2 regions of the Roseiflexus sp. genome follow, and region 2 is predicted to be linked to the other one. Evidence: riboswitches for the same ligand, from Rfam matches in the RefSeq annotation. Region 2 holds a riboswitch; the other holds the start of a gene.
What was found. A riboswitch is a leader RNA that binds a small molecule or an ion and turns the genes downstream of it on or off. The one in region 2 is predicted to bind cobalamin.
Positions count from the first base shown of each region.

Region 1: another riboswitch for cobalamin. It lies ahead of AC3EA7_RS18885 (hypothetical protein); the one in region 2 lies ahead of cobO (cob(I)yrinic acid a,c-diamide adenosyltransferase).

Region 1 is NZ_JBYNRX010000096.1:29,574-32,980, reverse strand. It holds gene AC3EA7_RS18905 (amidase) at 1-50, shown strand, start outside; gene AC3EA7_RS18900 (DUF72 domain-containing protein) at 54-932, shown strand; gene AC3EA7_RS18895 (PIN domain-containing protein) at 973-1,197, opposite strand; gene AC3EA7_RS18890 (hypothetical protein) at 1,402-1,803, opposite strand; cobalamin riboswitch at 2,005-2,148, shown strand; gene AC3EA7_RS18885 (hypothetical protein) at 2,334-2,540, shown strand; gene AC3EA7_RS18880 (ABC transporter substrate-binding protein) at 2,971-3,407, shown strand, end outside.
Region 2 is NZ_JBYNRX010000079.1:74,666-78,072, forward strand. It holds gene AC3EA7_RS14120 (ABC transporter ATP-binding protein) at 32-1,267, shown strand; cobalamin riboswitch at 1,399-1,544, shown strand; gene cobO (cob(I)yrinic acid a,c-diamide adenosyltransferase) at 1,761-2,423, shown strand; gene cobN (cobaltochelatase subunit CobN) at 2,479-3,407, shown strand, end outside.

The DNA.
Region 1 (3,407 bases), on a different contig from region 2:
CGTTTGAGCGCGCAACGTTGTGGCATCGCCAGACGCCGCCAGGATGTTGAGCCATGACCTCCGCGAGTCAGCCGCGTTTCTACCTCGGCTGCGCTGTCTGGGCGCATCCTTCCTGGTCTGGCGTTCTCTTCCCGCGCGGCAGCCGCAGCGCCGATTACCTGCGCCTCTACAGCCGCCGTCTGACGACGGTTGAGGGCAACACGACCTTTTACGCCATCCCGTCGGCTGAGACGGTGCAACGATGGGCGGACGAAACGCCCTCATCGTTCCGCTTCTGCTTCAAACTCCCGCGAGACATCAGCCATCAGGGATCACTGGCGGTGCGGCTGCGCGAGACCGAAGCCTTTGTGCAGCGTGTGGCGCCACTCGGCGAACGGTTGGGTCCATTCTTTCTCCAGTTGCCGCCAGGGTATTCACCTCATCAGATGGACGACCTTGCTGTGTGGCTGGCGGCGTGGAACCCCACGCATCGTCTGGCGGTCGAAGTGCGCCATTCGGGCTGGTACGCGTCCCAGGAAGAAGCGGCGTTGATGGCGCTGCTGGAACGGTATGGCGTCGGGCGGGTGCTGATGGATGTGCGTCCGCTCGACTTGGGACCACTGCCGGGTGCGGAGGAGGACCTGCGTCGCGCGCGCGACAACAAGCCTGATGTGCCGCTTCATCCGCTGCGCAGCGCCTCCTTCGCGCTGGTGCGGTACATTGGCCACCCGGACGTGGCGCGGAACGACCCGCTGCTCGACGAATGGGCAACACGTGTGCGCGCATGGATTGCCGACGACACGACAGTGTTTTTCTTTATGCACTGCCCGGTAGAGCGTGAGTCGCCGCTGCTCTGTCGGGCGCTGCAACGCCGTCTCGACGGGACGCCCGGCGTGCCGCCGCTGCCGTGGGAGAGCGCCGTCGATGCGGGCGAGCAACTGACGCTGTTTTGAACCCGATGGGATAGCGATTTGGATTATCAACGGGCAAGCCTTAAGCCGTTGCAGCGCCGAGCAAGCCGTCATCGGCAGCCAGAAAGGTGAGTGGCGGCAGTCCGGCGCTCGTAAGGCGGATGTGCACCTCCAGCGCCGAAGCCAGATGGAGCGCATCATAAGCGCGCAGAGGATGGTGTTCGAGAAGGTATTGCGCCCGGCGGAGCACATCACCCGTCATCGGCACGATTTCGATAGCGGCGTCGACAGCAAGCCAGAAAATCATCGCGCACAGCGGCATAGACTGTCGGTGGCAACGTTCCTTCCCGCACCCACCGACTCAGCGCACTGATCACTTCAATCATGCTCAAGCGCGCCGTCTCAATTCGATTGCCTGCACGAGATGCGGTCAGATACCGAAACCATACTGAGCCTTGTTCCTGAATATGGCGCTTAACCAGAACACTGCTATCAGCGTAGAAAATCGCCACTAGAAACGCTCCTCACGATCCTCGATCACGATCTGCGAAAGCGGTGTGCCATCAGGAATGCGCCTCCATAGCGCATCGAGGGCAACTTCTGAGAGCGGCTCCAGTGACTCTGGAATGTCTTCAGGCGTCTCCTGAAGTCCTGCAGTGAGCAGCAGCGCATCGAGCGTTGCATCATCAATGAGCGGGGTCTGAGCAGCGCCAGGTTTCGGCGAAGCAAGGAGTCCTTCAGATTGCAGTTGGGCAAACAGTGCCGCTAATGTGATGCTCTGCGTCGCTTCCGTCGCTTCCGAAGGCGTTTCCAGAATTGTCAACAACCCGCGTCGCTCCTCGCTGACAACAATCGGCTCAAGCGGTTCGATCCGTCCATCGGCGTGCACAATGACTTCAATGGTTCGCGGCATGCTCTGATCCTCCCGATAATCATGGCGCCATGATAGCATAGAGGAGGGGAGAAAGGCGGCTACTGCGCCGTTCAAATCATTCACGCCTCTCGTCGTCAGGCAGGAGAGGGGAGATCGGCAGCATCGATGATCGACGCCCCCTTCACCTTGCTTGCACCTTTGCTGAAGATGTGCTATCATCATGACAGTTTTCAAGGCTTCACAAGTGAATACCATCGCGGTGACCCGCAGGCCCGGATGCCAGGGCGTAAAGGTGGAAGCTGGTGCAAGTCCAGCGCTGTGCCGCAACTGTAACCGGCGATCATTGCCGGAAGCCAGGATGCCTGCCGCGATGCTGAATGTGTTCGACCCTTCTCGAGTCAGGGAGGAGAACATGTCTGATACCCCCTTTTCACGTCCTGGGCAGGTCATGTTACCCCGGTTCTCGGAAGAGACCGGAGTTATTCGTTGTTGGACGATGCACCGGCGACCGATGCGCTCTCGCCTGCGTTCAGACCATTGGCAGACGAGCGGCGGAGGTCTCGACGCATATGAATGACGATGACCTGTACCGCGAACTGGCGCTATGTCAGGAGCGCCTGCTTCAGATCGAGCACGAGATCGAGCTGCTGGCCTGGTTGCCTACATCGTATGGCTGGAGCCTGGTGGAACGGTTGAGCCGCGAGTATGCCCGGCTGAACTGGCTTTGCCGTCTCTTGAGCCAGCCGACGCCAGGTATCCGTGAATCGCAGGACTAATACTCACGCGCGGTCATTCGTACCATACTGCCGGGGCGCTGCGGGCAAAAGCCCTCGCTGAGGACGCAGTTCGACCATGCTCACTGCACGCGGTTCGACGGCGCGCACCGCACGTGCAAGCCCCGTTGGGGCTGCTGACGCCAGGGCGCAGTCATGCGTCCATGACCGCCAAAGCGCGTTGTGGATCGTTACGCCTTGCGAACCGGGCGCTCGAACATCTGGTCTGACTGACCGCAAGTTAGGATAACGCTGACAGCCTGCTGCCATGCACGTCGATCTCGGCCATGGAATGGCTGCCACGCCTGGCAGCGTCGATTGCGGGCTGTGGGATGCAAAGCCGGCATGTGCGAACTGTCCCTGAATTGCGCCCACGTCGTCAATGCCATTTCTGCGCCGATACGAAGATGCTCTGAACACCAGGAGGATGAACATGCCACGATTGCTCCGCTGGATAACGCTGTTGCTGCTGACAATCGCGCTGATCGCGTGTGGTAGCCCGCAAACCGCAGCGCCGTCACCCGCCGGTGTTCCGGCAGCGCCGACGGTTGCGCCAACTGCGGCGCCAACCGCTGTGCCCACGGTTGAGCCGACCATTGCGCCGACGGTCGCGGTTCTTGAGGTTCCGACCGTCAATCTGGCGGAAGGGTGCGTCACCGACTACGATCCGGAGATTGATTACTTCCCCGAAAAAGTCTCGTTGAGCGACTCGGTCGGCTGGACCATCGAGTATTTCAACAACTACAAAGTGATTACGGTGCTCAACCCGTGGCGCGATGCCGATGCGCAATTTCGCTATGTGCTGGTGCAGTGCGGCACGCCGCCGCCGGACGATGTCGGCGATGCGCTGGTGATTGAAGTGCCGGTGAA
Region 2 (3,407 bases):
GGCTATGGAAGGAAAATGCAGGAGAGGCGCGATGAGCGCAATGATCGAGTTCGAGGACGTTTCCAAGCGATTTGTGCTTCAGATCCAGCGCGAGCGCCCTGTGACCCTGAGCGAGCGTCTATCGGGAGTTTTTCGACCGCGGAGGGCTGCGGATGAGTTCTGGGCGCTGCGCAACGTGAGCTTCAGCGTTGCGCGTGGTGAGAGTTTTGGGCTGATCGGGCACAATGGCGCCGGGAAAAGCACTGCGCTCAAGTTGATGACCCGCATTCTCGAGCCGACATCGGGGCGGGTGCGGGTGCGGGGACGTGTGGCTGCGCTCCTTGAGCTTGGCAGCGGCTTTCATCCCGAACTGAGCGGTCGCGATAATGTGTTTCTGTATGGGTCGCTCATGGGGCTTAGCCGGCGCGAGATGACGGCGCGGCTGGAAGAGATTGTGGCGTTTGCCGATATGGCCGACTTTCTCGATCTACAGGTCAAGTACTATTCTTCGGGCATGTACACGCGCCTGGCATTTGCCGTTGCAACGGCGGTAGACCCCGATATTCTGATTACCGATGAAGTGCTGGCGGTTGGCGATGAGGCGTTTCAGCGCAAATGCATGGATCGAATTTTGACCTTTCGCCATATGGGGAAGACGATTATTTTTGTGTCGCACGCGCTCGAGACTGTGCGCACGCTGTGTGATCGCGCGGTATGGCTCGATCATGGCGCGGTTCGTGTGCTTGGAACAACCGGTGAGGTGATCGATGCCTACCTTGCCGAGGTGAACCGGCGTGAGCGCGAGGCGTTGATGCAGCAGGACACGTTGACTGCCGACCCAAACCGACGCTTTGGCACGCGTGAGGTTGAAATTACCGGCGTGGAATTGTGCGATGCGAGCGGTATTGCGCGTGTGGTGGCGCACACCGGTGCGCCGCTGACCATTCGTATCCGCTATCGCGCCTGTCGAGCCGTGCCGCGCCCGGTGTTCGGTCTGGCAATTCATCATGAAAGCGGTCTCGTGCTTGCCGGGCCAAATTCGTTGTTCGCCGGTCTCGACATTCCCGCCGTTCAGGGCGAAGGGGTGGTTGAGATGCGGATTGCGGCACTGCCGCTACTGGCGGGGCGGTATCTTCTCAGCGTAGCGGTCTACGACGAAACCATGCTGCACGCCTACGACCATCACGACCGGCTCTATCGTTTTACGGTGTACAACGAAGGGGGAAATGAGCGATTCGGCTCAGTGACGCTTGGCGGGGTCTGGTCGTGGTGCGAGGCGGGAGGATGACAGTCGCACCCTTGTGGAACCGCAGCGCCCTTCATATCTCCCGCCTTGCAAATTGTGCTATAATCTCTATGTTATTCCCTTCACCCGTACTTGTGTTCCTGGACGCTAGATGGCGTGAGGTTGCACCTGTTCAATGCAACAACCGTTGCGGTGACCCGCAGGGCCCGGATGCCAGGGCGTAAAGGTGGAAGCTGGTGCAAGTCCAGCGCTGTGCCGCAACTGTAACCGGCAATTGTCAGCCGGAAGCCAGGATGCCTGCCGCGATGTCCGTTGTTCAGCCCTTCTCGAGCCAGGGAGGATGAACAGAATTGGCGTTCCGTCAGGAATTGCGTCATGCTCTGTCGCCCCGGTTCTCGAAAGAGTCCGGGGCTTTTCGTATCTGGAAGACGGAGGTTGAACGTTGCACGTTGCATGTTGAACGTTTATCCGTTGACCTATTCGTTGATCCGTTGACCTATTCGCTCATTCGCCGCCATACCGAAAGGTTTGTTCGATGGAAGAAAATCCGAGTCAACACACCCCAAAAACTGCACATGACATCCCAGACAGCGCGGCGGAAACCGATGCAGCGCCGCCCCCTGGTTCGACGGCGGAAGCCGAGGAGCGGCGCAAGGCGGCGCGCGCCAATCGGGTGAAGAAGGGGTTGGTGATAGTCAATACCGGCAATGGCAAAGGGAAGACCACCGCAGCGCTCGGTATCCTGCTCCGCGCCTGGGGGCGTGATATGTGGGTCGGCGGCATTCAGTTCCTGAAGCACGAAAATGCCAACTATGGCGAATTGCGCGCCCTTCAGCGCATGGGTATCGATCTGACGCCGATGGGTGATGGGTTTACCTGGACGAGCCGTGACCTCGATGAGACGCAGGCGAAGGCGATTCACGGCTGGGAGACGGCAAAAGCGCGGATCGCCAGCGGTGAGTACGATGTCTTTTTGCTGGATGAGTTTACGTATGCGCTAATCTACGGCTGGATCGAGACGGCAGAGGTGATCGAGTGGCTGCGCCAGCATAAGCCGCCGATGCTGCACCTGATTATCACTGGGCGCAATGCGCCCCAGGCGCTGATCGACTTCGCCGATCTTGTGACGGAGATGCGCGAGGTGAAGCATCCGTTCCGCGATCAGGGCATTCGGGCGCAAAAAGGCATCGAGTACTGAACGGCAAACGGCGTCTTTGAAAGGAACGCACGTCGTGGAACGCCTGAAGCGCAACATGGTGCAGCGCAGCGACGGTCGCCTGGTCAATGCCGGGGCGCGTCGGGGGATGCTGATCGTCTGCGCCACCGGTTGCTGCTGTGGTCACACAGAGCGTGGTTTTGCGCCGGTTCGCACCGACATCTACCACGAGGAATGGGAGCGGCGCAAACTGCGCAACCGCGTCCATCTGAGCCAGGGCGGGTGCCTGGGTCCATGCCCGCTGGCGAACGTCGCGCTCCTTCTGATCGATGGACGACCGTACTGGTTCCATTCGCTCAACGATGAGGCGCTCATCCCTGTGCTGTACGATTACATCGAAGCGCTGCTGGCGACCGACTACGACCTGCCGCCGCCGCCTGCGCTGGCGCCGCTCCTCTTCAATGGGTTTGCGTGGGATGGCAGTGCGCCTGGCGAGCGGCGCTCCGAACCGCTGCCCGCGATGATCGGCGATGGGATTCTGGTGCTCAGTCAGGCGGATACCGATCTGCTGGCGCTCGAACAGGCGTGTGCGCTGCTGCCGGAAGGATTTGCACCGCTGCGGGTTGCGCATATCGGTCGCCTGCCGGACGATGCTGCTGTCGATCATCTGCTGCGCGACCTGCTCCCCGGCGTGGCAGTGGTGATCGTGCGTCTCCACAGCGCCGCCGCCTTCGCCTATGGACTGGACCGCCTCCAGGAGTGGGCGCGCGCCGCTGGCGGCTTCCTGCTCTGCCTGCCAGCCGTCGAAACCCTCGACCCGGACCTCATGGCGCGCTCGACGGTCGGTGTGCCGCTAGCGTTGCTGGTCAGCGCCTATTTCCAGTATGGCGGTCTCTCGAACCTTGCCAACGGTCTGCAATGCCTCAGTGATCACCTGCTGCTGAGCGGTTGGGGGTACGATCCGCCGGTCGAACTGCCGATGCACGGCGTCTATACGCCGGTGTCGTCGTGTTGCGCTGACGCCGC